Regions from separate parts of the Streptomyces sp. NPDC006529 genome, predicted to be linked through region 2. Evidence: riboswitches for the same ligand, from Rfam matches in the RefSeq annotation. Region 2 holds a riboswitch; the other holds the start of a gene.

Region 1 (14,655 bases), on a different contig from region 2:
GCCTCTTCGGAGATCCCGTGGGCGACCGTGACGTGCGGGTGGTAGGGGAAGGCCAGCTCGCGGCTGACCGGGCCGTGCGGGTCGCGGAGCTGGGCCTGGAGCCGGGTGCAGCCCGTGGCGCCCTCGACGACCTTGACGAAGACCACGGGCGAGAGCGGCCGGAAGGTACCCGTGCCGCCCAGCCGCATCGCGAACGGGCGGAAGGCCGCCGCGACCTCGGCCAGGTGGGCGCGGATCGCGGGCAGCCGGTCCGCGTCCACCTCCGTCGGCGGCACGAGGGTGACGTGGGTGGGGATGCCGTGCGCGGCAGCGTCCCCGAAGCCGGCGCGCCGCTGCTGGAGCTGGCTGCCGTACGGCTCCGGGACCGCGATCGAAACGCCGAGCGTTACGGTCCCCACGTATGTCTCCTCCGTCATCTGATGCGGTCGTCCGGATGCGTCTGTGCGCGGCCTGTGCGAGGTCTTCCGCCCCCAGTGTGAGGGCAGCTCTGCCAAACGGCCAGAGTCGCAGGTCCCAGCCGTTCGAGGGCCCTCGGTCAGTGCTTGGCGGGCAGGAAACCGAGCCGGTCGTAGGCGCTCGCGAGGGTCTGCGAGGCGACCGCGCGGGCCTTGTCCGCGCCCTTGGCGAGTACGTCGTCCAGCGTCGCCGGGTCGTCGAGGTACTCCTGGGTGCGCTGCTGGAAGGGGGTGACGAAATCGACCATGACCTCGGCCAGGTCGGTCTTGAGCGCGCCGTAGCCCTTGCCCTCGTACTTCTCCTCCAGGACCGGGATCGCCGTACCGGTGAGGGTGGAGTAGATCGTGAGCAGGTTGCTGACGCCGGGCTTGTGCACGGCGTCGAAGCGGATCTCGGCCTCGGTGTCGGTGACCGCGCTCTTGATCTTCTTCGCGGTGGCCTTGGGCTCGTCCAGGAGGTTGATCAGGCCCTTGGGGGTGGACGCCGACTTCGACATCTTGACCGCCGGGTCCTGGAGGTCGTAGATCTTCGCGACCTCCTTGACGATGTGGGCGGCCGGGACGGTGAAGGTCTCGCCGAAGCGCTGGTTGAAGCGCTCGGCCAGGTCGCGGGTCAGCTCGATGTGCTGGCGCTGGTCCTCGCCGACCGGGACGGCGTTCGCCTGGTACAGCAGGATGTCGGCGACCTGGAGGATCGGGTACGTGAACAGGCCGACGGTGGCGTTGCTCGCGCCGGACTTCGCGGACTTGTCCTTGAACTGGGTCATCCGGCCGGCCTCGCCGAAGCCGGTGATGCAGTTCATGACCCAGCCGAGCTGCGCGTGCTCGGGCACGTGGCTCTGCACGAAGAGGGTGCAACGCTCGGGGTCGAGGCCGGCGGCGAGCAGCTGGGCGGCGGAGAGCCGCGTATTGGCGCGGAGTTCCTTCGGATCCTGCGGCATGGTGATCGCGTGCAGGTCGACGACCATGTAGAAGGCGTCGTGTGATTCCTGCAGGGCGACGTACTGCCGAATCGCTCCGAGGTAGTTCCCGAGGTGGAACGAACCGGAGGTGGGCTGGATACCGGAGAGCGCGCGGGGACGGTCAGAGGCCATGCCGCCATTCTCTCAGGTGCGGGGGCGGTCTTCGGCCCGCGCTGGCCTGAACCGGGCGCCTCCGGCGGGGGGGCGGGGGTGGGGGTGGCCGCCGGTGCCGCGTCGGCGGCCGTACCCGTGCGTAGGGGGTCGGCTTGATCTTGCGCGAATCAAGCGACCGCTTTCCGCCGCCGGCGCCGGGGCCGTGGGCGCCACCGGCCGCCCGCCGGGGGCGCGCCTCAAACGCCGGCGAGGCCGGGGACGGTGCCGGTCGGTGCCCCGGCTGACCCTCCGCGGGCCGCCTCAAACGCCGGCGGGGCTGGAGGGGTGGCACCGGGCAGTACCCGGCTGACCCTCCGGGGGCGCCTCAAACGCCGGCGAGGCTGGAGGGGTAGCGCCGGACGGTGCCCGACTGACCCTCCGGGGACGCCTCAAACGCCGGCGAGGCTGGAGGGGTAACGCCGGACGGTGCCCGGCTGACCCTCCGGGGACGCCTCAAACGCCGGCGAGGCTGGAGGGGGTTGCGGTCATCCAGCAGCGCTGGCCGCGAATCCGGTCTCGCCGACCTCGTCGGCGTTCGCGGGGTCCCGGCCCGGCAACCTCAGCTCCGCTGGCGATTGAAGCCCCCGCCCCGGCAAATTCAGCCCCGCCGGCGATTGAGGCGCCCCCGGAGGGCAGAGCAAGCCGCAGGCAGGGCAGCACCCCCGGCCCCCATCCAGCCCGCCGGCGATTGAGGCGCCCCCGGAGGGGAGGGCCGGCCGCAGGCAGGGCGGCACCGGCGGCCCACCCGGTCCCGCCGACCCGGCAAATTCAGCCCCGCCGGCGATTGAGGCGCCCCCGGAGGGGAGGGCGGGCCGCAGGCAGGGGCGCCGCCCCGCGACCCGCCCGACCAGCCCGGAGAAGGGCGCAGGGGCGTCAGGCCACCGGGAGGCCCGGGGCCGGGAAGGTGGCCATCAGGGAGGTCACCTCGGCGCGGATCGCCGCCAGCGCCGCCTCGTCGGCCGCGGCCCCGGCCGCGACGCCGCGCGCGATCCAGTCCGCGACCACCGGCATGTGCTCCGGCCGCAACCCCCGCGACGTCAGCGACGGCGTCCCGATCCGCACCCCCGAGGGATCGAACGGCTTGCGCGCGTCGTACGGCACCGTGTTGTAGTTCACGACGATCCCCGCCCGGTCCAGCGCCTTCGCCGCCACCTTCCCCGGCACCCCGCGCGAGGTGAGGTCCATCAGGATGAGGTGGTTGTCCGTACCGCCCGACACCAGGTCGAAGCCCCGCTCCAGCAGCGCCGCCGCGAGCGCCTTCGCGTTGGCGACCACCCCGTGCGCGTACGAGACGAACGCCGGCTGCGCGGCCTCGTGCAGGGCGACCGCGATGCCCGCCGTGGTCTGGTTGTGCGGCCCGCCCTGGAGCCCGGGGAAGACGGCCTTGTCGATGGCCTTCGCGTGCTGCTCGCGGCACATCAGCATCGCCCCGCGCGGCCCCCGCAGGGTCTTGTGCGTGGTGGTGGAGACGACGTCCACGTGCCCGACCGGGCTGGGGTGCGCGCCACCGGCGATCAGGCCCGCGATGTGCGCGACGTCGGCCACCAGCACCGACCCCGCCTCCTCGGCGATCTCGGCGAAGGCGGCGAAGTCGATGGTCCGCGGCAGCGCCGTGCCACCGCAGAAGATGACCTTCGGCCGCTCCTTGAGGGCCAGGTCGCGGACCTCGTCGAAGTCGATCAGGCCCGTGTCCGCGCGCACCCCGTACCGCACGCCCCGGAACCACGTCCCGGTCGCCGACACGCCCCACCCGTGCGTCAGGTGCCCGCCCATCGGCAGTGCCATGCCCATCACGGTGTCGCCGGGCTCGGCGAAGGCGAGGTAGACGGCCAGGTTGGCCGGGGAGCCGGAGTACGGCTGGACGTTCGCGTGGTCCACGCCGAACAGGCCCTTGGCCCGCTCGATCGCGAGCGCCTCGATCCGGTCGATGTTCTGCTGGCCCTCGTAGTAGCGGCGGCCCGGGTACCCCTCGCTGTACTTGTTCTGCAGCACGGTGCCGGACGCTTCCAGCACGGCCGCGGACACGTAGTTCTCGCTGGGGATCAGGCGCAGGGTATCGGCCTGCAGCTGCTCCTCCGCCGCGACGAACGAGGCGAGTTCGGGGTCGGTCGCGAAGAGGGCGGGGTGGCGGCTCGCGGACATGGCGGCTCCTCCGGGGTCGATGTCGTGGTCGTCCCCGCGAGGCCCAGGCGAGCGGCCCTTGATGCGGTCCTGCGCGCACGACTTCCCCGGAGTTCGTTCTCCGTGCGCCAGTCGCCGTGCGTGCCGCCCAGCTTAGCGGCCGCGCCGCGGATGAGGTTTCCGCGTCCGCCTGGTGAGCGAGATAGACAATGACGCCACCCTCGTCACTGTCCCGCACGGACGAAACGGAGACCCCGTGTCGACTCAGACCGACGCACAGAGCAATGCCGCCACGTCGGCGGCGATCAGCGCCGCCGACGCGCACAGCGCGCACAACTACCATCCGCTCCCCGTCGTCGTCGCCTCGGCGGAGGGCGCGTGGATGACCGATGTGGAGGGCAAGCGCTACCTCGACATGCTCGCGGGCTACTCGGCCCTGAACTTCGGCCACGGCAACCGGCGCCTGATCGACGCGGCGAAGGAGCAGCTGGAGCGGGTCACCCTCACCTCGCGGGCCTTCTTCCACGACCGCTTCGCCGACTTCTGCGGCGAGCTGGCGGCGCTGTGCGGCAAGGAGCTGGTGCTGCCGATGAACACGGGCGCGGAGGCGGTGGAGACCGCCGTGAAGACCGCGCGCAAGTGGGGGTACGAGGTCAAGGGCGTCCCGGACGGCCAGGCCCGGATCATCGTCGCGTCGAACAACTTCCACGGCCGGACGACGACCATCGTCTCCTTCTCCACCGATGCCGAGGCCCGCGACCACTACGGGCCCTACACGCCCGGGTTCGACATCGTCCCCTACGGCGACCTCGACGCCCTCGCGGCGGCCGTCACGGACACCACCGTCGCCGTGCTGCTGGAGCCGGTCCAGGGCGAGGCGGGAGTGCTGGTGCCGCCGGCGGGCTACCTGGCGGCCGTACGGGAGCTGACGCGCGAGCGGAACGTGCTCTTCATGGCGGACGAGATCCAGTCGGGGCTCGGGCGGACCGGGAAGACCTTCGCGCTGGACCACGAGGGGGTCGTGCCGGACGTCTACATCCTCGGCAAGGCGCTCGGCGGCGGTGTGGTGCCGGTGTCGGCGGTGGTCGCCGACCGGGACGTGCTCGGGGTCTTCCACCCTGGCGAACACGGCTCGACCTTCGGCGGCAACCCGCTGGCCTGCGCGGTCGCCCTGGAGGTGATCGCGATGCTGCGCACCGGCGAGTACCAGCAGCGCGCCACCGAGCTGGGCGACCACCTGCACCGGGAGCTGGGGCTGCTGGTGGGCGGCGGCGCGGTGACGGCCGTGCGCGGGCGCGGGCTGTGGGCCGGGGTGGACATCGATCCGGCGCTCGGCACGGGCCGGGAGATCTCCGAGAAGCTGATGGAGCGGGGCGTCCTGGTCAAGGACACCCACGGGTCCACGATCCGGATCGCCCCGCCGCTGGTCATCAGCAAGGAGGACCTGGACTGGGGCCTCGACCAGCTGCGGGCGGTCCTCTCCGCCTGACGCCGGCGCCGGGAAGGGACGGACTAGAGGATGACGTGGGGCAGGAAGCGGGCGTACTCGTCCGTGACCGGCCCCGCCGATTCCCGGATGCCGAGCCCCGCCGCCTCGTCCTCGACGACCCACGCGCCGAGCACCACCCGGTTGCCGTCGAAGTCGGGCAGCGCGGCGAGGCCCTGGAAGCACACCGGGCCCTCGTCCGCGTCGGCGGCCGGGGGCTCGTACGGCGGCGCGCCCACCGGGTGCAGGGTGACGCCGGCGCCCTCGCGGCCCAGCAGCGGCTTCACGGCGTACCCCGTGGTGCGGGCCAGCTCGCGCGGGCCGTCGAGGTAGGCGGGGAGCAGGTGGGGGTGGTCCGGGTACAGCTCCCACAGGATCGCCAGCAGGGCCTTGTTGGACAGCAGCATCTTCCAGACCGGTTCGATCCACAGCGTGGAACCGGAAGCTCCGCCGAGGTCCATGGTGTCGAGCACCTGGGGGCCGAACGCGTCCTCGGCCAGCCACTCCCACGGGTAGAGCTTGAAGCAGCTGCGGATGAAGCGGAGCTTCTCGTCGACGAACCGGCCGGAGAGCCGGTCCCAGCCGATCCGCTCCACGGAGAGGGCCTCGGTCGCGAGCCCGGCCTGCGCGGCGGTCTCCTGGAGGTAGGCGACCGTCATCAGGTCCTCGCCCAGTTCGTCCGCCTCGGAGTGCGCGAAGTGCACCGGCCCGGGCGGCAGCAGCGGGGCCTGGCGGCGCCAGGCCTCGACGAGCCGCTCGTGCAGCGAGTTCCACTGGTCGGCGCCGGGGAAGCGCTCCTCCATCCAGAACCACTGCGGACCGGCCGCCTCCACCAGCGAGGTCGGGGTGTCCGCGTTGTACTCCAGCATCTTGGCCGGGCCGCCCGCGCCGTCGTAGCGCAGGTCGAACCGGCCGTACAGGGAGGGCTGTTCGGCGCGCCGCCGCCAGGACTCGGCGATCCGGGCGACGAGCCGCGGGTCGGTGATCCCGAGGTCGGCGTAGCGGTCGTGCGCGACGATGTGCGCGGCCGCGGCCAGGCACATCGTGTGCAGCTCCTCGACGACCTCTTCGAGCGCCTCGACCTCGGGGAGGGTGAACGAGTAGTACGCGCTCTCGTCCCAGTAGGGGCGCAGGGAGTCGTCGGGGTAGCGGGTCAGCGGGTAGACCAGCCCCTGCTCCTCGACGATGCGCTGCCAGTCGGGGCGGGGCTCGATGGTGTGGCGGCGCACCCTCAGCCGCCGCTGCTCTTGGAGCCGCCGCCGATGCCGCCGCGGCTGACCGCGGACTTGTCGAAGCTGCCGCCGGTGGCCTTGCCGTTGCTGGTGGTGCCGCCGTAGTAGTAGGTGCCGTGGCCGCCGCTGCGGCACTCCTTGTCGTCGAGCTTGTTCAGCGAGGTCTTCGAGACGCACCGCCGGTCGGGCTCGTCGCTCGATCCGCAGGCGACGAGGGAGGCGGCGAGCAGTCCCACGCCGCCGAGGGCGACGGCGCCGGAGCGCATGCGCCGCCGTGCCGTACCGCTGCTGTTGTCCATGGACGGGCTCCCCCTGGCCGGTGCTGTTGGCCCCCACCCTAGAGCGGGGCGCCCCACCGATGGAATCCGGCCGTCTACAGTTCGTCGCGTGCTGATCGGGATGGTGTGCGCGCTCGCTTCCGCGGTGTGTTTCGGTACGGCGTCCGTGCTCCAGGCGGTGGCCGCGCGGGCGGCCGAGCCGGGGACGGGGTCGGGGGTCGACCCGGCGCTGCTGCTGCGGGCGCTGCGGCAGTGGCGGTATCTGGCCGGTCTGAGCCTGGACGCGGTCGGCTTCGTCTTCCAGATCATCGCCCTGCGCTCGATCCCCATCTACGCCGTGGGCGCGGCGCTGGCCGCCAGCCTCGCGGTGACCGCGGTGGTGGCGGCGCGGCTGCTGAAGGTCCGCCTCAGCGGTACGGAGTGGGCGGCGGTCGGCGTGGTCTGCCTCGGGCTCGCCCTGCTGGGCCTCGCCTCCGGGGAGGAGGGGTCGCGGCCGGGGAGTACGGCGCTCAAGTGGTCGATGCTGGGGGCCGCGGCGGCGGTGCTGCTGGTGGGGGCGGCGGCGGGGCGGCTGCCGGGGCGGGCGCGGGCGCTGGTCCTGGGGCTGGGTGCGGGGACGGGCTTCGGGGTGGTGGAGGTCGCGGTCCGGCTGATCGACGGCTTCGCGCCGGGGGCGCTGGTTTCGAACCCGGCGACGTACGCGCTGCTGCTGGGGGGTGGGGCGGCGTTCCTGCTGCTCACCTCCGCCTTGCAGCGCGGGTCGGTGACGGCGGCCACGGCCGGGCTGGTGCTGGGGGAGACGGTCGGGCCGGCGGTGGTGGGCGTGGTGTGGCTCGGGGACCGGACGCGGGAGGGGCTGACCTGGCTCGCGGTCCTCGGCTTCGTGGTCGCGGTCACCGGTGCCCTTGCCCTGGCCCGCTTCGGCGAACCGCCCCCGCCGCCGCCCCGGCCCCGGGCCGACTGACCCCGGACGCGGCGCGCCCGCTGTGCCCCTGGCGGCGCCTCAAACGCCGGCGGGGCTGAATCCGCCCCGCCTCCCGGATCCTGCTCCGCCGAGCCGGGCCGGGCAGCCGACCTCCCCACCGCTCGCCTCCGGCGGCGCCTCAAACGCCGGCGGGGCTGGATTTGCCCCCTCCGCCGAGCCGACCTCGCCGAGCTGCCGACTCCCCCAGCCCCGCCGGCTGGATTTGCCCCCTCCGCCGAGCTGCCGACCCCCCAGCCTCGCCGGCGTTTGAGGCGCCGCCGGAGGCAAGGGGCTCGGCGCGGGTCTTACGGCAGGGTCGCTCGGAGGGCCGCCAGGGTGGGGGTCCAGGCGCTGTCGGAGGGGGTGCCGTAGCCGACGATCAGGGCGTCGCGCGGCGGCATGGCGGCGTCCGGGTGCCGGAAGCGGGCCAGGCCCTCCAGGGCCAGTTCCTGCCAGGCGGCCGACTGGAGGAGCGAGCGCTCCGTCCCCACGGGAAGGTCCAGCACGGCGTGCAGACCCGCCGCGATGCCGGACACGGCGACCCGCGACCCCACCGCCGCCACCAGCTCGTCGCGCCGCCGCCGGTACCGCAGCCGCATCCCCCGCACGTGCCGGTCGTACGCCCCCGACGTGATGAACTGCGCCAGCGTCAGCTGATCCAGCGCGCTGGACGTCCAGTCGGTGCGGCCCTTGACCGCGAGGAGTTCGTCCACCAGTCCCGGCGGCGCCACGATCCAGCCCATGCGCAGGCCCGGCGCGAGGGACTTGCTGGCGGTGCCGAGGTAGACCACCCGGTCCGGGTCGAGGCCCTGGAGGGCGCCGACCGGCTGCCGGTCGTAGCGGAACTCGCCGTCGTAGTCGTCCTCCAGGATCAGGCCGCCGGTCGTCCGCGCCCAGTCCACGGCGGCCGCCCGCCGCCCGGGCGTCAGCGCGACCCCGGTGGGGAACTGGTGCGCCGGGGTGAGCAGGACCGCTCCCACCCCCGCCCCGAGCCCGGCCAGCTCCCCCGTCCGCGCCCCGGAGGCGTCCAGCCCCAGCGGCCGGGTCCGCAGCCCGCCGCGTGCCAGGAGGTCGCGGTGCACGTCCAGGCTGTACGCCTCCACGGCCGCCTCCCGGACCCGGCGCGCCCGCAGCAGCCGGGTCATCAGCTGGAGCCCGTGCGCGAAGCCGGAGCACAGCACGATGCGTTCGGGGTCGGCGTAGACCCCCCGCGCCCGGGCCAGGTACCCGGCCAGCGCCTCGCGCAGTTCCACCCGGCCGCGCGGGTCGCCGCCGTAGCCGAACGCCTCGTTCGGGGCGTCGGTGAGCGCCCGCCGGGCCGCGCTCAGCCAGGCCGCGCGGGGGAAGCCGCCGAGGTCCGGGGAGCCGGGCATCAGGCTGTACGAGGGCCCCCGGCGCGCGGGGCGGCGTACGGGCGCGGCCGCGGCGGCCCTGCGCGCCCGCGCCCGCTCGGCGACCCGGGTCCCGGAGCCCTGGCGGGCGGTGAGCCAGCCCTCGGCGACGAGTTCGGCGTAGGCCTCGGCGACCGTGTTCCGGGCGATTCCGAGGTCGGCGGCAAGGGTACGGGAGGAGGGGAGCCGGGTTCCGGGGGCGAGCCGTCCGCCCCGCGCGGCCTCGCGCAGCGCTTCGGTGAGACCGGCCCGCAGACCGCGTCCCGCGGACAGCTCCAGATGCAGGTCAGCGCCGAAAGTGGCCCAGGAATCCGTCATGAACATGGACCATATCGCTGGGCCGTCCGGTCCGTACGGTGAACCCATGACCACGAACGCACCGCACACCGCCCACGTCCACCACGCCCCCGAGCACACCCCCCGGATGCAGATCGCCAAGCTGGCCCCCGAGGTCTACAAGGCGGTCCTCGCCCTGGAGATCGCCTCGAAGAAGGGCCTGGACCCGGCCCTGGTCGAGCTGGTGAAGATCCGCGCCTCGCAGCTGAACCACTGCGCGTTCTGCCTGGACATGCACTCCAAGGACGCGATCGCGGCGGGCGAGAGCGTCGAGCGGATCGTCCAGCTCGCGGCCTGGGAGGAGTCGCGGCACTTCTACACCGAGAAGGAGCTGGCCGCGATCGAGCTGACGGAGGCCGTGACCGTCCTGACCGACGGTTTCGTTCCCGACGCGGTGTACGAGAAGGCCGCGAAGCACTTCGAGGAGGCCGAACTGGCCCAGCTGATCGCCGTCATCGCGACGATCAACGTCTGGAACCGGTTCGGCGTCACCACCCGTCTGGTGCCGGGGCACTACACCCCGGGCATGTACAAGAACTGACTGCGGACCGGCTACGGACGGAAGGCCCCGACCGCCGCCGTGAGGTGGTCCTGGGTGGTCTCCCACTCGCCGGCCGGTCCGGCCGCCAGCAGGGCCCACTTGTTGCCGTCCTGGGCGAAGAAGACCCGTTCGACGCCCCGGCGGCGGCCGTGGGACTCCGCGCTGTCGTACTCGTAGACCAGCTCGCAGGCGCCCGAGCCGCCCGGGACCGCGCCGACCTTGACCTCCGTGTAGCCGCTGGTGCGGTTGCGCAGGTCCGCCGAGGCCCCCTTGACCGCGTCGAGGGGGCTCAGCTCCGGTTCGACCACCCGGAAGACCTGGAGCAGCGAGGAGCGGTCGGCGGAGCGGTAGAAGACGCCGTTGCCGGGATCGTCGCGAGTCCAGCCCCGGGGCACGGCGACGGTGAAGCCCTTCGGGTCCTCCAGCGTCACGTGGCCCGCCGAGGACGCGGACGCCGAGGCGGACGCGCTGGGCCCGGCGCTGGCGCTCGCGACGGCCGAGGGCCCGTCGGAGGCGCTCCCTGTCGGGTCCGGGGAGGCGGAGGCCGAGACGCTGGGCGTCCCGGTGCCGTGCGCCTGGTCGGGCGCGGCGCCGCCGGAGTCGCGCAGCACGAACCACACGACCGCCGCGCCGATCGCGACGGCGGCCACCGCGATGCCCGCCGTGGCCGGGGTCAGCCAGCGCCGCGGCGGCCCGTCCGGGCCCCTGCCGTCCGGGCCGGGGTAGAGCGGCGGGGCGGGCGGGTACAGCGGCTGCGCCTGCACCGGCAGCTGCCGGTCGGGGCCGGCCGGGGGCCAGGCCCCCGGGTCCGGGGGCCCGTACACCGGACCGCCGGGCGGCGGCCCGTAGAGCGGCACGGCGGGCGGCGCGGCGGCCGGTTGCGTCGGCGCGGCGGCCGGTTGCGCGGGCGGTACGGGCGGCTGCGCGGGCACCGTCGGCGGGGCGGCGGGCGGCGCCGCGGAGCCCGGGGCGGCGGGGGCGGAGTCCCAGATCCAGCGCTGGGCCTGCGAGTCCCAGCGGGGCGTACCGGGGGCTGCGGGGGGCACGGTTCAGCCTCCCAGGGTGACGAGCAGGGCGCCGAGCGCGGTCGCCGCGTTCAGCGGTTCGATCAGCGGGGCCCAGCGGGTGAGGGCCGCGCGCAGCCGCTCGGGCAGCCCGGGCCGGATCACGGCCGCGTCCTCCAGATCGCCGGCGACCTCGTCGAGTTCGGCGTCGAGCGCGCTGCGCTCCGCGCCGCGGGGCAGCCGGACCAGCGCGGCGCGCAGGTCCCGTACCGCTTCCAGCAGTTCCTCGGGGCCGGGCACGGCCGCGGCGCCGCCGACGTGGTGGTGGACCGTGTTGGTGTTGCCGCTGCCGCCGATGCTGAAGGCGCTGTCGCTGACATCGCCGAATCGGACGGCTGGTCCGGCGTCCTCGCCGTGTCCCCCGCCGTTCCCCCGGCCGGGTGTCCGGCCCTGTTCCTGCTGCTCACCGCTGGTGGCCACCGCTGCTCCTCCTCCTGCCCGCGTGGGTGGTGTTGGTGTGTCCGCTGCCGCCGATGCTGAAGGCACTGTCGTTCACCGACTGGATGAACACCCCGCCCTCGGCGACCGTGACCGCGCGCTGGGCGAACTCCTCGGTGTGCCAGCCCGCTTCGTGCAGGGCCAGTGTCACACCGCTGACCACCCGGTCCTGAATGGTTTTCAGGTACCGGTCGAGGTCCATGAGGTGGAAGAGCGACCCGTTGTCCTGGGAGGCCAGTTCGCGCACCGAGAGACCGGGGCCCTCGGGCAGGGCGCCGCCGTGGCCGCCGGTGGCGATCCGCCACCAGCTGGCGGTGCCGCGGCCGAGGATGGCGACGGACGAGGCGAGCGAGCCGGGGGTGTGGCGCACCGCCCAGGCCGCCTTGCCCAGCCAGTTGTTGTGGAGGTAGCGGTGGGCGTCGGCGTCGGCGTTCTGGAAGACGGTGCGCAGCGGCAGCAGGACGTGCGGGGCGACCTCCAGCATCATCATGCCGCCCTGGGTGTGAACGCGGACGAAGAGGGTGACGACGAGGTTCTCGTCCCAGCCGCCGACCCGGATGCGCAGGAAGTGGCGGCGGCGTTCGCCGCCCTCCTCGACGGCGCCGTTCAGGTGCTCGGTCCAGGCGTCGGGGGTGAGCGGGACAGCGTCGCGGTGCGGCAGCCCGCCGGCGGGCAGGAACACGCACTCGTCGACGACGAGTTCGCGCAACCGGTCCAGTACGGCGGCCTCGGCGGCCGGGGAGCCGTGCGGCGAGGGCACCCGCAGGGCCTGGAGCAGCGGGACGATCCGGCGCACGAGGTGGCTGTTGGTGACGGGGACGGCCTTGCGGTCGGGGCCGAGGTCCTCGCGCGGGCGCAGCTCGACCGAGAGGTGCCACGGGTAGTACGGATCACCTGCGCCGCAGAACGGGTCGTTGACGTTGTACATGATCAGCGGGTTGTGCTGCTCGGCGCGGACCCGGCCGCGGATCCGGGTGAAGCGGACGCCCTGGGCGGTCTCGGCGGGGTCGCCCGCGAGGTCGGCGTACCGGCCCGGGGAGAGTTCGCCGGCGATGGCGCGGGCGGCCTGGCCGCGCTGCAGCCAGACGAGCGTGACCAGCGCGAGGAAGACGGCGAGCACCCACCACAGGGGGGAGCCGCCGGGGCCGGAGGAGCGGGCGGACGCGTAGTCGTCGTAACCGGAGTAGTAGCCGTCCGAGGGGCCGGTGACGGAGCCGGAGAAGCCGTCCAGCAGGGTTTCGGCGCCGAAGCCGCCGAGCCCCCCGAAGGTGTTGGCCGCCCCCACCAGCGCGGTCACCAGGATCACCAGCAGCACCCAGGTGTAGACGCGCAGCACCACGCCGAGGAAGCGCACCAGCCTGCTGTCCTGGCGGCGCAGCCAGCCGGAGAGGCTCAGCAGGAGGAAGGGCAGCAGCAGGGCGACCAGGGCGCCGCCGGTGAGGATCATGCCGACGAACCAGGCGCCCACTATCCCGGCGGCCCAGCCGAGTTCGGCGCGGCGGGCGCGCAGCGCGTGGGCGAGGACGCGGGCGGCGTCGAAGCCGTACGAGGGGGCGACGATGCGCTCCGCGTGGACGTACAGCTCGTCGATGACGCGGTCGCGGTAGGCGGCGTCGAGGTAGGTGCCCGCGCACAGCATCCGGCCCGCTTCGCTGAGCGCGGGATGGACGGGGGGCCGGCCGCCCCGGACGTCGTCCCCGGCGGCGCCACGGTCGGCAGGTGTGGGCTGGTGGGGAAGAGGGAGGTCGGTCACCGGGCGACCTTAGATTTCTTTTACCTCGCCGGACAGTCGGATCCCGGCCAAAACAGTCCTGTTCACGCCGAAGCGCCCCGGCCGGGTCCGGCCGGGGCGCACAGGGGGCGGGGTCACCGACGTGACCGCGCGGGGGTGGTGGCGTCGACTAGATGAGGCCCAGCTCGCGGACCGCGTCGCGCTCCTCGACCAGCTCGGCCACGGAGGCGTCGATGCGGGCGCGGGAGAACTCGTTGACGTCCAGGCCCTGGACGATCTCGTACGAGCCGTTCTTCGTGGTGACCGGGAAGGAGGAGATGATCCCGGTCGGGACGCCGTAGGAGCCGTCCGAGGGGATGCCCATGGAGGTCCAGTCGCCCTCGGCGGTGCCGTTGACCCAGGTGTACACGTGGTCGATGGCGGCGTTGGCGGCCGAGGCGGCCGAGGACGCGCCACGGGCCTCGATGATCGCCGCGCCGCGCTTGGCGACGGTCGGGATGAAGTCGTCGGCGAGCCAGGCCTGGTCGGCGATGAGTTCGGCGGCGTTCTTGCCCGCGATCTCCGCGTGGAAGATGTCCGGGTACTGGGTGGCCGAGTGGTTGCCCCAGATGGTCAGGCGCTTGATGTCGGAGACGGCGGCGCCGGTCTTGGCGGCCAGCTGCGAGATCGCGCGGTTGTGGTCGAGGCGGGTCATCGCGGTGAAGCGCTCGGCCGGTACGTCCGGGGCCGCGGCCTGCGCGATGAGCGCGTTGGTGTTGGCCGGGTTGCCGACGACGAGGACCTTGATGTCGTCCGCGGCGTTGTCGTTGATGGCCTTGCCCTGGGGCTTGAAGATGCCGCCGTTGGCCGCGAGCAGGTCGCCGCGCTCCATGCCCTTGGTACGCGGGCGGGCGCCGACGAGGAGGGCGACGTTCGCGCCGTCGAAGGCCTTGTTGGCGTCATCGGTGATCTCGATGCCGCGCAGCAGCGGGAAGGCGCAGTCGTCGAGCTCCATGGCGGTGCCCTCGGCGGCCTTGAGGCCCTGCGGGATCTCCAGGAGGCGCAGGTTGACCGGCACGTCCGGGCCGAGCAGGTGACCGGACGCGATGCGGAAGAGCAGCGCGTAGCCGATCTGGCCGGCGGCGCCGGTGACGGTGACATTCACGGGAGTGCGGGTCATGGCCTTCTCCGTTAGACAGCTGGCGGTGGGGCGTCCCCGCCCCATGTGCTGGAGGACGCCGCTCCATATCCGCAGTACATCTTGACGTGAAGAGACATCCGTCGTCAGGCTATCCGACCCGGGGGCGGCCCATGCGCCGGGTCCCTGTGGTCCACGGCACACGCACGGGTGCGCCGGCCGGGATTCCCCCGGCCGGCGCACTCGTTCAGGCTGCGGCCCGGCCCTGCTGCCTGGCTTCCGCCAGCAGGTCGGCGAACCTCCTGCGGGCCACCGCGATCTCCCCGGCCAGCGCCCGCGCGGTGCGCTCGGCCGGTACGCACCTGCGCGGCCGGGGGTGGCCCGC
Region 2 (14,655 bases):
CACGCGGCGGGACGGGGGCTGATGACCGAGGGGCTGGGGCTGCTGCTCCGGTACGCCCTGACGGACCCGGCACCGGGCGGCTCCGCCCCCCGCGGAGCCGAGGCCGCCCCGGGTCTGGGGCTGCACCGGCTGGAGGCGAACGTCCAGCCCGGCAACACCGCCTCGACCGCGCTCGTGCGCCGCCTCGGCTTTCGCCGGGAGGGCTTCTCGCCCGACTTCCTGTTCATCGACGGCGCCTGGCGCGACCACGAACGCTGGGCGATCACCGGGGAGATGCTCGACCGGGCGGTGCCGCATCACGCAGGATGAGGGGATGCGAACGATCGTGCTCCTTGACGCCCCGTCCAATCTCGGTCTGCGCCCGCCCGCTCCCGGAACCGTGCCCGGGGTCTACAAACTCGCCGGGGCACTGCGCGAACAGGGCCTGCTGGCCCGGCTCGGCGCACGCGAGGGCGGTGTCGTCGTACCACCGCGCTACGACCGCGGTGACTGGCGGGAGGGGGACGGCGTCTTCCACGCCGCCGCCCTCGCCGCCTACACCGTCACCCTCGCCGACCGGATCGAGAAGCACCTGAGGGACGGGGAGTTCCCCGTCGTCCTCGGCGGTGACTGCTCGATCCAGCTCGGCGCCTCCCTCGCCATGCGCCGGCTCGGCCGGTACGGCCTGGCTGCCATCGACGGCTCCGCCGACTTCCGCCACCCGGGCAACACGGCGGTGAACGGGCCCGTCGGGGCGGCGGGAGGCGAGGAACTGGCCCTGGCCACCGGCCGCGGCCAGGCCGACCTGTCCGACATCGAGGGCCGCTCGCCCTACCTGCGGGACGAGGACGTGCGGCTCTTCGGGCTGCGGGACGGCGACGCGGACCTCCCCGAACTGGCCGCCGCCGGGATCATGGCCGTCACCGTCGGACAGCTCCGCGAGGCCGGCGCCGGGCCGGTGGCGCGGGTCGCGCTGGAGGGTCTGCGGCCGCCGGTCACCGAAGGCTTCTGGGTGCACCTGGACGCCGACGCGCTGGACCCCCGGATGATGCCCGCCGTGGACAGCCCCGAGCCGGGCGGACTGCTCCCCGACGAACTGGGCGAACTGCTCGCCGTCCTCGTGAAGTCCCCGCGCTGCGTCGGGCTCAACATCACGGTCTACGACCCGGACCTGGACCCGGACGCCAGTGCGGGCGCGCTCCTCGCCGACCTGGTGGCCGGGGCCTTTGCGTAATCCTGACCGGGCGTGATCCGCCGAACGGCTGTGCTCCGGCCGCCGTGGCGTGTTCCATTTCCCTCATGGCCACGATCGTCCGACGTTCCGTAGTGACGCTGCCCGCAGCCCCGTTGGGGCCCGAGAACCCGCTGCCCACCCTGGGTGCGCCCGCCGAGATCCACACGCTCGACGAGCGCTCCCGGGACGGGCTGCCCCGCGAGATGGCCCGGCAGATCGGCTACGAACCGCTGAGATCGCTGCTGCCCGTCCGGGTGCTCGACGGCTACCGGCGGGAGCGCACCGAGCGCGAGTTCGAGAGCATCGTGCTGGAGAACGCGCACCTGCGGGTGACCGTCCTGCCCGGGCTCGGCGGGCGCGTGCACTCGATCGTCCACCTCCCGACCGGACGCGAACTGCTCTACCGCAACCCGGTGTTCCAGCCCGCCGCCTTCGCCCTCAACGGGGCCTGGTTCTCCGGCGGCATAGAGTGGAACATCGGCGCGACCGGACACACCACCCTGTCCTGCGCCCCGTTGCACGCCGCGCTCGTCCCCGCGCCCGACGGCACCACCATGCTCCGGATGTGGGAATGGGAGCGGCTGCGCGACCTGCCGTTCCAGGTGGACCTGTGGCTGCCCGAGGACTCGGAGTTCCTGTACGTCGGCGTGCGGGTGCGCAATCCGCACGAGCGGGCCGCCCCCGTGTACTGGTGGTCCAACATCGCCGTCCCGGAGGACGCGGGCACCCGCGTGCTCGCCCCCGCCGACGAGGCCTGGCACTTCGGGTACGAGCGCGCACTGCGCCGGATCCCGGTGCCGCGCTGGGAGGGCGCGGACCGCACGTACCCGCTGCGCGGCGAGTACCCCGCCGACTACTTCTACGAGGTGGCGCGGGGCGAGCGGCCCTGGATCGCCTCGCTCGACGCCGCCGGGTACGGGCTGGCGCAGACCTCCACCGCACGGCTGCGCGGCCGCAAGCTCTTCGTGTGGGGCGCGGGCCGCGGCGGGCGGCGCTGGCAGGAGTGGCTGACCGAGCCCGGCACGCCGGGGTACGCGGAGATCCAGGCCGGGCTCGCGCGGACGCAGCTGGAGCACGTACGGCTGGAGGCGGGGGCGGAGTTCAGCTGGCTGGAGGCGTACGGGCCCCTGGCCGCGGAGGCCGCGGCGGTGCACGGCGACGACTGGGCGGCGGCCCGCGGCGAGGCCGGGCGGGCGCTGGAGGCGGCGCTGCCGCGGGAGCGGGTTGACGCGGCGTACGCGGCGTGGCGGCCGTACGCCGACCACGAGCCGGGGGAGCGGCTGGCCACCGGGTCGGGCTGGGGCGCGCTGGAGGTGCTGTGCGCCGGGCACGAACTGCCGGGCACGCCCTTCGCCGAGACCGATCTCGGGGAGGACCAGGCGCCCTGGCTGGAGCTGTGGCGCACCGGGGTCTTCCCCAGCCCGCGCCGGGTCGCCCCGCCCGGGCCGAGCCTGGTCGCCGCGCACTGGCGGGACATGCTGGAGACCGCTCCGGCGGACCCGCTGACCGAGTACCACCTCGGGGTCGCCCAGTGGCACGCGGGCGACGTGGCCCAGGCGGTGCGCAGCTGGGAACGCGGCCTGGCGCTGGCCCCCTCGCGCTGGCCGTTGCTGCGCTGCATGGCGGTCGCGGACCGGCTGGCGGGCGACCGGGAGCGGGCGGCCGACCGGTACGCGGAGGCCTTCGCCGACCTGGCCGGGGAGAGCAGGGGCGGCGCCGCCTGGACCGCCGCCGAGTCCGCGCTGGGCCGGGAGGCGATGGCCGCGCTCCTGGCGGCGGGCCGCCCGGCCGGTGCCCGCGCGGTGTGGGAGCGGCTGCGCCCCGGCCTGCGCGAACAGGGCCGGTTCCTGCTGCTGGCCGCCCGCATGCTGGCGGCCGAGGGTCACGTGGGCGCGGCGCTGCGGGTGTTCGAGGAGGGCTTCGAGGTGGCGGACCTCCGCGAGGGGGACGAGGTGCTGGGAGAGGTGTGGTCGTCCCTCACGGGCCGCCCGCTGCCCGCGCGCTACGACTTCCGGATGCGGCCGGCCGCCCCGGGGGCGACGGACCCGGGGTGACGGACCCGGCCGCGGGTTGGCCCGGGGGAGGGGCGGCCGACCGCCCCGGGGTCACCCCCGCCGGGCTCCACCGGCCCACCCCGGCCGGGCGCGACCGCCCTGGGTGCCCCGGCCGCCCCGATCCGCTCACACCCTGCACAGCACCTCGCCGTTCAGCACCGAGAACCAGGCGTCCGGCTCCCGGCCCCAGGCGCGCCAGGCGTCGGCGATGCCGGCCAGTGCCCCGGCCGTGGCGTGGCCGCCCCCGGTGGTCACGCCGGCGTACGAGGACGCCGTCGTCCGGTCCGCCCACAGCCCGCTCCACCAGGCCACCTCCTCGGGGGTCGCGTAACACCACGCCGTGGCAGTCGCCGTGACGTCCGTGAACCCGGCGGCCTTCGCCCAGGACAGCAGGCGCCGCCCCGCGTCCGGCTCGCCGCCGTTGGCGCGGGCCACCCGCCGGTACAGGTCCTGCCAGTCGTCCAGCCCGGGCACCCCGGGGAACCAGGTCATCGCCGCGTAGTCCGCGTCGCGCGCGGCGACGATCCCGCCCGGGCGGCACACGCGGCGCATCTCGCGCAGGGCCCGGACCGGGTCGCCCACGTGCTGGAGCACCTGGTGGGCGTGGACGACGTCGAAGGAGTCGTCCGGGAAGTCCAGCGCGTGCACGTCGGCGGTGGCGAAGACGATGTCGCGCAGACCGCGCTCCTGCGCGTACGCCCGCGCCTGGGCGACGACGTCCTCGGCGGCGTCCACGGCCGTGACCCGGCCCGGGGCGACCAGCTCGGCCAGGTCGGCGGTGATCGTGCCCGGCCCGCAGCCCACGTCCAGCACGCTCATGCCGGGGCGCAGCGCGCCGGTCAGGTAGGCGGCCGAGTTCGTCGCCGTGCGCCAGCGGTGCGAGCGCAGCACCGACTCGTGGTGCCCGTGGGTGTAGACGGCGGTCTCGCGGGTGGTCTCGGGCGCGCTCTCCATGGCGGTGACTCCTCGTCGTCGAAGCGGTCTCGCAGCGGCCTCGAAGCGGTCTCGAAGCGGTGCCACCACGGTAGAGGATCATGTCGCGATATGAGATAGCTGTATTGCCATGTGGACAGGAGGCTTACGGGGAAAGCCTGGTGGGCGGTCCGGTAGCCGGGGAATCGCAGCCGGAGGACAGTGGGCCCCAGGAGGCGGAGCCCGAGCGAGAGGACGGTGGGACCCGTGGGAGAACGCCGGCCGGACACCCTGCTCGACCAGCACGCGAAGGCGCTGGAACTCTTCGGCGCGTACGTGCGCAGGATCGCCGACGACCAGTGGGGCGCGCCCACCCCCTGTACCGGATGGACCGTGCGCGATCTGGTCAACCACGTCACCGGTGAGCAGCTCTGGGTCCCGCCGCTGGTGACCGGCGGGCGGACGGTCGAGGAGGTCGGCGACGCCTACTCCGGTGACGTGCTCGGCGCGGACCCGGACACCGCCTGGGGACTGGCCGCGGCCGCCGCGCACGCCGCCTTCACCGCTCCCGGGGCGATGGAGCGGACCGTGCGGCTGTCCTACGGGCCGACCGGCGCGGCGGCGTACTGCGCCGAATTGACCGCGGACTGCGTCGTGCACGCCTGGGACCTGGCGCGGGGCATCGGGGCCGACGACCGGCTCCCGGACGGCCTCGTCGAGTTCTCGATCAAGGAGGTCATGCCGTACGCCGATGGGCTCGCCGCGAGCGGGGCGTTCGCCCCTCCGCTGGACGTGCCGGCGGGCGCGGACGCCCAGACGCGGCTGCTGGCCCTGGTCGGACGCGCGGGCTGAAGGCGGGCAGGGGGCGGGCAGGCGGCGCGGACTGGCCGCGCCGTCCGGCGGGCGGCTGAACCCGGCCCGCGCCGCGCGTGATCACCACACAAGCAGCACATCATCTCAAAGGACCGTATAAAGGTCGGGTCAGCGGTGTCGGCCGGAGGTCGGACGGAAGCGGTGGTGCAGGCGGTGGCGTGGATGCGGCGCACGGCGGCAGAGGGACGCGGTCCGGTCCGGTACGGACCCCCGGCCCCGGAACCCGGCCTGCCCGTGCTGCCCGAGCTCACCGCCGTCCTCGCGGACGCCGCGGGCCGCTCCGCCCCCGAACCCCCCGGCGGCGGCGCACCCGTGCGCGAGGCCGCCTGCCGCCACTGGGCCCGCCGCGGCCTGCCCGCCGACCCGGACGCTGTGGCCGCCGGACCCGGGGCCCCCGCGCTACTGCTCGCCCTGCTCGGCGCCTACGGCGGTGACGTGCTGCTGCCCCGCCCCTGTCCCGCCTGGTGGACCCCGCAGGTCCGGCTGCTGGGACGGCGCGCCTACCACGTGCCCACCCCGGCGGAATGCGGCGGCGTGCCCGACCCATACGCCCTGCTGGAGACCGTACGCCGGGTGCGCGCCGAGGGCGGCGACCCGCGCGTGCTGCTCCTGTCGGTGGCCGACGACCCCACCGCGACCGTGCCGCCGCCGGAGGTGCTGCGCGAGGCGTGCGAGGCGGCCGAATCCGCCGGACTGTTCGTGGTCAGCGACGAGACCTGGCGCGACACCCTGCACCGGCCGCACCAGGACGCCGTGCTGAGCCCCGCCGAGATGCTGCCCGACCAGGCCGCCGTCCTGCTCGACCTCTCCGGCGCGCTGCTGCCCGGCGGGTGGCCCGCGGCCGTCGTGCGCTTCCCCGGCACGCCGCGCGGCACCTGGCTGCGCGCCCGGACCCTCGACGTCCTCACCGCCACCGGCGCGCTCGTCGCGGGGCCCGTCGCCGTCGCCGCCGCGCACGCCCTGGACGAACCCGCGGCCGTCGTCGCCCGCGGCCGCTCGGCCGCCGCCCTGCACGCGGCGGTGGCCGCGGCCGCCCACCGCGAACTGCTGGCCGTCGGAGCCCTGGCCCGGCCCCCGCGCGCCGGACGCCACCTCTACGCCGACCTGACCCCGCTGCGCGCCGGACTCGCCCGCCACGGCGTCGGCGACGCCATGGAACTGGAGGACCACCTGGGCACCCGGCTCGGCGCCCCCGCCCCCGGCGGCCAGCGCTTCGACGACGATCTGGGCGCGCTGCGCTTCCGGCTGTCGACCGGCCCGTTCCTCGGCGCGACCCCGGAAGAGCGGCTGGCCGCCCTGGAGGCCGCCGACCCGCTCGGACTCCCGCACGTACGGCGCTCGCTCGACCGGTTCGGGTCGGTGCTCGCCGAACTGACCTGACCCCCGCCCCGGCCGCCCGCCGCGCCACCGACCCACCCCGCGCCCGATGTGCCGGTGAACGGAGACTTCTCGATGAGGGACCACACCTGATGAGGGACCAGACGGGACGCCGCGCGAGCGCCTCCGGCGCGGAAGCGGCCGCGGATGATCCCCCGAGCGCCCGCCGGGGCTCCGCCGACCGCCGTACGGACCCCCGGACCGAGGGCCGTCCAGCCGGTCCGGACCCCCGCGCCGAGCCCCGCCCGGCCGGACCGGGTTCCGCGCGCCGGGGCGGGACCCGGCCGCTCGGGGAAGTGCGGCGGTGGCCGCGCTCCTTCGCCGGCCGGCTGACCACCCCGCTGCCCGGGCTGCGGGACTTCGCGCGGCTCGCGCGGGAGGGAACGCTGCGGCCCGGCCCCGCCGGCCTGCGGGGGATCCCCGACCTCCCCTACGCGCCCGGACCGCTGCCCGCCGCCGCCCCCGGAAAGGTCGCCGTCACCTGGGCCGGGCACGCCGGCTGGGTGCTGCGGATCGGCGGGCTGACCGTGCTGACCGACCCGGTCTGGTCCCGCCGGATCCTCGGCACCCCGGCCCGGCTGACCCCCGTCGGGGTCCGCTGGGAGGACCTGCCGCCCGTCGACGCCGTCGTGATCAGCCACAACCACTACGACCACCTCGACGCGGCCACCCTCAAACGGCTGCCCCGGCACACGGCCCTCTTCGTCCCGGCCGCGCTGGCCCGCTGGTGCCGCCGCCGCGGGTTCACCCGGGTCACCGAGCTGGACTGGTGGGAATCCGCCGAACTGGGCGGCGTCCGCTTCGACTTCGTCCCGGCCCACCACTGGTCCAAACGCTCCCTGCTGGACACCTGCCGCACCCTGTGGGGCGGCTGGGTCCTCACCGACCTCGGCTCCGGCAAGAAGGTCTACTTCGCGGGCGACACCGGCTACGGGCACTGGTTCGGCGAGATCGGCCGCCGCCACCCCGGCATCGGCCTGGCCCTGCTGCCGATCGGCGCGTACGCCCCGCGCTGGTGGCTGCGCGACGTGCACACCGACCCGGAGGAAGCCGTACGGGCCTTCCTCGACCTGGGGGCCCGCCGGATGGCCCCCATGCACTGGGCCACCTTCGTCCTCTCCGCCGAACCGGTCATGGAACCGCTGCTGCGCGCCCGCGCCGCCTGGAGCCGCGCAGGGCTGCCCCGCGAAGACCTCTGGGACCTGCCGATCGGATCCTCGCGGGTGTTCTAGTACGTGGCCGAAGGCCCCCTCCTCGCGGGGCGCGGATCGGAGTAGGGTCGGGCGGCATGGATGAGCTGCGCGTCGCCGCAATCGCCAGCCTGACCCCGCTCGAGGAACTGGACGCCGATCCCTTCATCGTGGACACCCGCACCCAGCACGCCATGTGCGCGCGCTGGGCCGCCGACCACGGCTACGTCGTGACCCGGCAACTGCTGGTCTACGGGCTGCGCGCCGACCACTGCGGACTGTGGTCCGACATCGACGCCGGCCAGGTCGACCTGTTCGTCGCCCCCAACCACCGGGTGCTGCGCCGGGCGCTGCGCTCGGTCGAGGAGTTCACCGCCGAGTGCGAGCGGCGGGGCGTCCGGCTGGAGACCGCCGGACAGCAGGAGCCCGCCTACACCTCCGGCATGAAGGCCGAGGTGCACCGCCGGATGTCGATGCCGACGGCGGGGTACGACGGCACCTGACCGCCCGGTTCGCCCCGCGCCGCCCGCGCGCGGGACCGCGCAGGGCCGCGGGCGCCGGTGGAAGATCGCCGGTCCGGAGCCGCCGAGAGCGGAACACTTCCTTCCGTACCGGTGGCCGGGCCGGACGAAACCCGCTGATTTGGCGCGGACCACGCCGTCACCGAGCATGTGTCGACCTGCCCGCTGTCCACCATGTGAAACGACCGAGGCGCACCACCGTGAGCACCACCCCTGCCGTCCGCCCGCCCGCCGCCCGCCCCCCTGCCGGGCCCGCGCCCGACGGGCCGCGGCCCGACCGGACCGCGTCCGACCGGCCCGGACCGGACGCCGGCCCGCACGCCCGCCGCTTCGGCCTCCCCGTCGCCACCTGTCTGGTGATGGGGAACATCGTCGGCGGGGGCATCTTCCTGCTGCCCGCCTCGGTCGCCCCCTTCGGCACCATCAGCCTGGTCGCCTTCGGGATCCTCAGCCTCGGCGCGATCGCCCTCGCGCTGGTCTTCGGCCGCCTCGCCGGGCGCCTCCCGCGGACCGGGGGACCGTACGTGTACGCCCGCGCGGCCTTCGGAGACTTCGCCGGGTTCCTGGCGGCGTGGAGCTACTGGATCACCACCTGGGTCTCCAACGCGGCGCTGGCCGTCGCCGCGGCCGGGTACCTCACCGTCCTCTTCCCGGGGATCGGCGCGCACCGGTGGTCGATGTGCCTGGCCGCGCTCGCCGTGCAGTGGCTGCCGGCGCTCGCCAACCTGGCGGGCACCCGCTACGTCGGCGCGGTGCAGGTCGTGTCCACCGTGCTGAAGTTCGCCCCGCTCCTGCTGGTCGCGGTGGGCGGCCTGTTCTTCTTCGACCCCGCCCACCTCGGGCCCTTCCGGGCCACCGACCAGAGCGCGGCCGGCGCGGTCTCGGCCTGCGCCGCGATCCTGCTCTTCTCCTACCTCGGCGTGGAATCGGCCGCGGTCAGCGCGGGCGAGGTCCGCGACCCGGCCCGCAACGTGGGGCGGGCGACCCTCCTGGGCACGCTCGGCGCCGCGGCCGTCTACCTGCTGGGCACCGTGTCCGTCTTCGGCCTGGTCGCCCACGACGCGCTGGTCTCCTCCGCGGCGCCCTTCAGCGACGCGGTGAACGCCGTGTTCGGCGGCACGTGGGGCGGCACCCTGGTCGCCTGCGCCGCCGTGGTCTCGATGATCGGCGCGCTCACCGGCTGGACCCTGCTCAGCGCGCAGACCCCGTACGCGGCGGCGCAGGACGGCCTCTTCCCGAAGGTCTTCCAGGCGAAGAGGCGCGGGGTCCCGGTGGCCGGGGTGCTCGTCACCGCCGTCCTGGCGTCGGCGCTGACCGTCTACAACTACACCTCGGGCACCCGGGGCGTCTTCGAGGTCCTGGTCCTGGTCACCACCTTCACCGCGACCGTGCCCTACCTGCTGTCCACCGCCGCCCAGATCCACTTCCTCGTGTCCGGGCAGGGCGAGCGGGTGGCGCGCGGCCGGCTCGTCCGGGACGGGATCCTGGCCGGCCTGGCCTTCGGCTTCTCGATGTGGCTGGTCGCCGGCTCCGGCTACGAGGCCGTCTACCAGGGCGTGCTCTTCCTCTTCGCGGGCGTCCTGGTCCACGCCGTGATGTCGGCCCGCAGGAAGCGCGCGGCGGCGTAGGCCGTCCGCGGCCCCCGGACACGCGGGAGCCCGCGCCGTACCGGCTGCCCCGTCGCCGATGGCGACGCTGGCGGCCGGTACGGCGCGGGCTCCCGTCCGGACTTTTTTTAGTCCAGGTAGTCGCGCAGCACCTGCGAGCGCGACGGGTGGCGAAGCTTCGACATCGTCTTCGACTCGATCTGGCGGATCCGCTCACGCGTGACGCCGTACACGCGGCCGATCTCGTCCAGCGTCTTCGGCTGGCCGTCGTTGAGGCCGTAGCGCATGGAGACCACGCCCGCCTCGCGCTCCGAGAGCGTGCCCAGGATGGACTGGAGCTGCTCCTGGAGGAAGGTGAAGGAGACCGCGTCGGCCGGGACGACCGCCTCGGAGTCCTCGATGAGGTCACCGAACTCGCTGTCGCCCTCCTCACCCAGCGGGGTGTGGAGCGAGATCGGCTCGCGGCCGTACTTCTGGACCTCGATGACCTTCTCGGGGGTCATGTCGAGTTCCTTGCCCAGCTCCTCCGGGGTGGGCTCGCGGCCCAGGTCCTGGAGCATCTGGCGCTGCACGCGGGCGAGCTTGTTGATGATCTCGACCATGTGCACCGGGATGCGGATGGTGCGGGACTGGTCGGCCATGGCGCGGGTGATCGCCTGGCGGATCCACCACGTCGCGTACGTGGAGAACTTGAAGCCCTTGGTGTAGTCGAACTTCTCCACCGCGCGGATCAGGCCGACGTTGCCCTCCTGGATCAGGTCCAGGAAGAGCATGCCGCGGCCGGTGTAGCGCTTGGCCAGCGAGACCACGAGGCGGAGGTTGGCCTCCAGCAGGTGGTTCTTGGCCCGGCGGCCGTCCTCGACGAGGATCTCCAGCTCGCGCTTGAACGCGGGCTTGTGGTCCTCCTCCTCTTCGAGCTTGTACTCGGAGAAGAGGCCGGCCTCGATGCGCTTGGCCAGCTCCACCTCCTGCTCGGCGTTGAGCAGCGGCACCTTGCCGATCAGCTTGAGATAGTCCTTGACCGGGTCGGCGGTGGCACCGGCGACCATGACGGTCTGCGCCGGGGCGTCGTCCTCGTCGTCGTCCGACAGCACGAAGCCCTGGGTGCCGCCGACCTTGGGAGTCTTCTCCTCCTCCTCGTCGGCCAGGTCCTCCGCGGCCCAGTCCACGCCCTCGGGCGCGGCGGGCTCGCCCTCGTCGCCGTCCTTGGCGCCCTTCTTCGCGGCGGCGGTCTTCTTGGTGGCCGTCGTCTTCTTCGCGGCGGTCTTCTTGACCGTCCGCTTCTTCGGCTCGGCGGTGGTCTCGGCCGCCGCCTCCTCCTCGGTCCCGGAGGCCGGCGGTGCGGATATCGCCGCCGCGGCGGCGGGGGCCGCGGTCTTGCGCGCGCCGATGGGGCGCGGCGCGGCGGCCTTCTTGGTCACGGCGCGGGCGGGGGCCGCCGCCTTGCGAGCCTTCTTGACGGGGGCCTTCGCGGCCGGGGCGGCGCTGACGTGCAGCGCGACGCCCTCCTCGTCCAGAACCTGGTTCAGGCTGCGCAGGACCCGCTTCCACTGGTCCACCGGGATGCGGCCGGCCTCGAAGGCCTGGCGCACGTCGTCACCGTTGATGTGACCCTGTTCGCGGCCACGCTCGACGAGCGCGACCAGGGCCTCGGATTCGGCGATCTCCGGAGGGAACGTACGGGACGGGCTGAGCGACACAAGGAGCCTCTCGTTGCGGCAGATATAAGGGCGGGACGGGACATCATCGCGCGAACTCGTGGAACGGGCCCGAGGGGGGTCGTTATTCCGGCGCCGCGCGAAGACACCTGTCGCTTCATCGCATGCCCGAGTCGATTCGTTACGCCATGAATTGAGTGACCTGCGCCACGCTGTGTCCGCGCAACCTTTCGGCCACGGATCCGTCCGCCCTTTTCACCGTTCCGGTTTGCGGGCCTCGATGAGGAATCGTGCGGTGTGCGCCACGAACGGTCCTTCGCGATCGATCTGTTCGTGGAGCTCGCGGAGCCGGTCGCGGTACCGGTGGACCGTGAAGCCGGGCACCATCCAGATGACCTTCCGCAAGAAGTAGATCACGGCTCCGATGTCGTGGAACTCGGTGCGCAGCCGCTCCGAGCGCAGATCGGCCACTTCCAGCCCCGCCGCCCCGGCCGCGGCCACTGCGTCGTCGGGGTGCCGGGCGCGCCGGACCTCCGGCGGCTGCGGGCCGAGGAAGTACTCGACGAGTTCGAAGACGCTCGCCGGGCCGACCTGCTGCGAGAGGTAGCTGCCGCCGGGGCGCAGCACGCGCGCGATCTCCTCCCACCAGACGGTCACCGGGTGCCGGCTGCTGACCAGGTCGAAGGCTTCGTCGCCGAAGGGCAGCGGCGGCTCGTCCGCGTCCGCGACGACGACCGCCCCCTTCGGGTGCAGCAGCCGGGTCGCCTTGGCGATGTTCGGCGGCCACGACTCGGTGGCCGCCATCAGGGGCGGCAGGGCGCCCGCTCCGGCGAGCACCTCGCCCCCGCCGGTCTGGATGTCCAGGGCCGCCCGTACGCCCCCCAGGCGCTCGCCCAGCAGCCTCTGGTAGCCCCAGGAGGGGCGCTGCTCGGTCGCCCGGCCGTCGAGCCAGGAGAACTCCCAGCCGTCCACGGACACGGACTCCGCCTCGGCGACGAGCTGATCGAAATGAGGTGTCATGCCGCGATCGTCCCAGCTCGATGCCGGGTGATCCACTCGATTCCGCGCCGCGGCGGCCGCGGTCCGCCCCCGCCCGCCCGCCCGCGCGGCCCGGCGCACGCCGCGGGCGTCGACTACAGTGGTCGGCGGGCCGTGACTGGCGCTTGGGTGGATCACCACCGGGGAGCGGCCCGGCGTACCGCGGCACCGAGGTGTCCGTACGCCGACTGCCGCGCGCCTGGGCGATCCGCGATCCCGCAGCGACGTTCAGGAGACCCCGTGACGACTGCCCAGACCGTTCAGGCCCAGGACCGTACCGCCCGGCTGATGGACGGCACCGCCCTCGCCCGCCGCATCTCGGAGCGCACCGCCGTGCTGGCCGCCGGGCTCACCCGCCGCACCGGCACCGCGCCCTGTCTCGCGACGGTGCTGGTCGGCGAGGACCCCGCGTCCGTGACGTACGTACGCATGAAGCAGAACCGTTGTGCCAAGGCGGGCATCACCTCCCGCCACGTGGAGCTCCCGGCCTCGACGACCACCGAGGAACTGATCACCACCCTCACCGCGCTCTCCGTGGACCCCGAGGTCAGCGGCATCCTGCTGCAGCACCCGGTCCCGCACCACATCGACGAGCGCGCCGCCTTCGAGGCCATCGCCCCGGGCAAGGACGTCGACGGCGTCACCATGCACTCCTTCGCCGCCATGGGCTTCGGGCTGCCGGGCTTCGTGTCCTGCACCCCGGGCGGCATCATGCGGCTGCTCGCCGAGTACGAGGTCGACCTCGCCGGCAAGCACGCCGTGGTCGTCGGCCGCAGCGCCATCCTCGGCAAGCCCGCCGGCATGCTGCTGCTCGGGCAGAACGCCACCGTCACCTACTGCCACTCCCGCACCGAGGACCTGCCCTCGATCATCCGCCAGGCAGACGTGCTGGTCGCCGCCGTCGGCAAGGCCGAGTTCATCCGGGGCGAGGACATCAAGCCGGGCGCGGTGGTCCTGGACGCCGGGTACGACGGCAACCGCGGCGACGTCCACTTCGAGTCGGCCGCCGCCCGCGCCTCCCTGATCACCCCGGTCCCCGGCGGCGTCGGCCCGATGACCATCGCCGTCCTGCTGGAGCAGACCGTGCAGGCGGCCGCCGCGCAGGCCGGGCTGAGCCTCGCCGACCTCGGCTGACCTCTCCCCGCGCCGGCCGCACGACCCCCGGGGTAATCGACCCGGCGGGCGGCGGACGGGAGAGTGGGGGCACCGGATCCCGGGCCGCCGCACTGCGGTCCGGGATCCGGCCCTGCTGAGCACCTACGGCGCGGCCGTCGGGTGGCTCGCCTCCCGCGAGCGGCCCGCCAGCGCCCTGGTCGCGGCGGTGCGGGGCTCAAGGACCCAGTGAGCGCAGGTACTTCGCCGTCGCCGGATCGGCCGGCAGCAGGGTCTCGACGGCCAGCTCGGCGACGGTCACGTCCATCGGGGTGTTGAAGGTGGCGATGGTCGACACGAAGGACAGCACCTGCCCCTCGTGCTCGATCCGCAGCGGCAGCGCGAAGGGCGTCGCCGCGGATCCCGCCGGGTCCGCCGGGGCCGCGGCGTCCGCCGGGACGGTTCCGGCCGCCGCACCCGTGACGGGGTACGCCGCCACCTCCTCGTACAGCGCCCGCAGCGGCTCCGAACGGGCCAGCGCGATCTGCCGGTCCATCTGGGCCAGCAGGTGGCCCCGCCACTCGGCGAGGTTGTGGATCCGGGGCGCGAGCCCTTCCGGGTGCAGGGTGAGGCGCATCGCGTTCAGCGGCGGCTCCAGCAGGTGCGCGGGCAGTCCGTCCAGCAGCATCGCGATGCCCCGGTTGGCCGCGACGACCGTGTACGTCCCGTCCACGACCAGTGCCGGGTAGGGCTCGTAGGCCGTCAGCAGCCGCTCCAGTCCCTCCCGCAGCGCCTCCAACTCCGGCGCGTCCAGCGGGGTGTGCGCGTACCGCGGGGCGTAACCGGCCGCCAGCAGCAGGGCGTTGCGCTCGCGGACCGGCACGTCGAGCCGGTCGGCCAGCCGGATCACCATCTCCTCGCTGGGCCGGGACCGGCCGGTCTCCACGAAGCTGATGTGCCGGGAGGAGGAGTCCGCGCGGCCCGCCAGCTCCAGCTGGCTGATCCCGCGCCGCTCCCGCCAGGCCCGGAGCAGAGGTCCCACCGACATCGTCATGCGGGCGACGTTAGCCCAGGCGCGCCACGGCGCGAAGGGTCCGCCCGGGCATGCGCTGTGGGAACC

The links. A riboswitch is a leader RNA that binds a small molecule or an ion and turns the genes downstream of it on or off. The one in region 2 is predicted to bind ZMP and ZTP.
Region 1: another riboswitch for ZMP and ZTP. It lies ahead of glyA (serine hydroxymethyltransferase); the one in region 2 lies ahead of ABZY31_RS05370 (tetrahydrofolate dehydrogenase/cyclohydrolase catalytic domain-containing protein).

What each region holds. Positions count from the first base shown of each region.
Region 1 covers NZ_JBEXPB010000002.1:121,822-136,476, reverse strand. Annotated here, with positions in the region: gene ABZY31_RS02530 (2'-5' RNA ligase family protein) at 1-398, opposite strand, end outside; gene trpS (tryptophan--tRNA ligase) at 536-1,549, opposite strand; gene glyA (serine hydroxymethyltransferase) at 2,444-3,712, opposite strand; ZMP/ZTP riboswitch at 3,747-3,837, opposite strand; gene rocD (ornithine--oxo-acid transaminase) at 3,948-5,180, shown strand; gene ABZY31_RS02510 (glutathionylspermidine synthase family protein) at 5,204-6,406, opposite strand; gene ABZY31_RS02505 (hypothetical protein) at 6,409-6,708, opposite strand; gene ABZY31_RS02500 (hypothetical protein) at 6,809-7,651, shown strand; gene ABZY31_RS02495 (PLP-dependent aminotransferase family protein) at 7,957-9,360, opposite strand; gene ABZY31_RS02490 (carboxymuconolactone decarboxylase family protein) at 9,407-9,919, shown strand; gene ABZY31_RS02485 (hypothetical protein) at 9,931-10,965, opposite strand; gene ABZY31_RS02480 (hypothetical protein) at 10,969-11,403, opposite strand; gene ABZY31_RS02475 (hypothetical protein) at 11,387-13,174, opposite strand; gene ABZY31_RS02470 (malate dehydrogenase) at 13,323-14,312, opposite strand; gene ABZY31_RS02465 (hypothetical protein) at 14,518-14,655, opposite strand, start outside.
Region 2 covers NZ_JBEXPB010000004.1:92,788-107,442, forward strand. Annotated here, with positions in the region: gene ABZY31_RS05315 (GNAT family protein) at 1-309, shown strand, start outside; gene ABZY31_RS05320 (arginase family protein) at 314-1,213, shown strand; gene ABZY31_RS05325 (DUF5107 domain-containing protein) at 1,279-3,267, shown strand; gene ABZY31_RS05330 (class I SAM-dependent methyltransferase) at 3,394-4,221, opposite strand; gene ABZY31_RS05335 (TIGR03086 family metal-binding protein) at 4,447-5,031, shown strand; gene ABZY31_RS05340 (aminotransferase class I/II-fold pyridoxal phosphate-dependent enzyme) at 5,215-6,432, shown strand; gene ABZY31_RS05345 (MBL fold metallo-hydrolase) at 6,522-7,661, shown strand; gene ABZY31_RS05350 (hypothetical protein) at 7,718-8,122, shown strand; gene ABZY31_RS05355 (amino acid permease) at 8,341-9,768, shown strand; gene ABZY31_RS05360 (RNA polymerase sigma factor) at 9,876-11,447, opposite strand; gene ABZY31_RS05365 (class I SAM-dependent methyltransferase) at 11,661-12,425, opposite strand; ZMP/ZTP riboswitch at 12,548-12,655, shown strand; gene ABZY31_RS05370 (tetrahydrofolate dehydrogenase/cyclohydrolase catalytic domain-containing protein) at 12,732-13,577, shown strand; gene ABZY31_RS05375 (helix-turn-helix transcriptional regulator) at 13,774-14,589, opposite strand.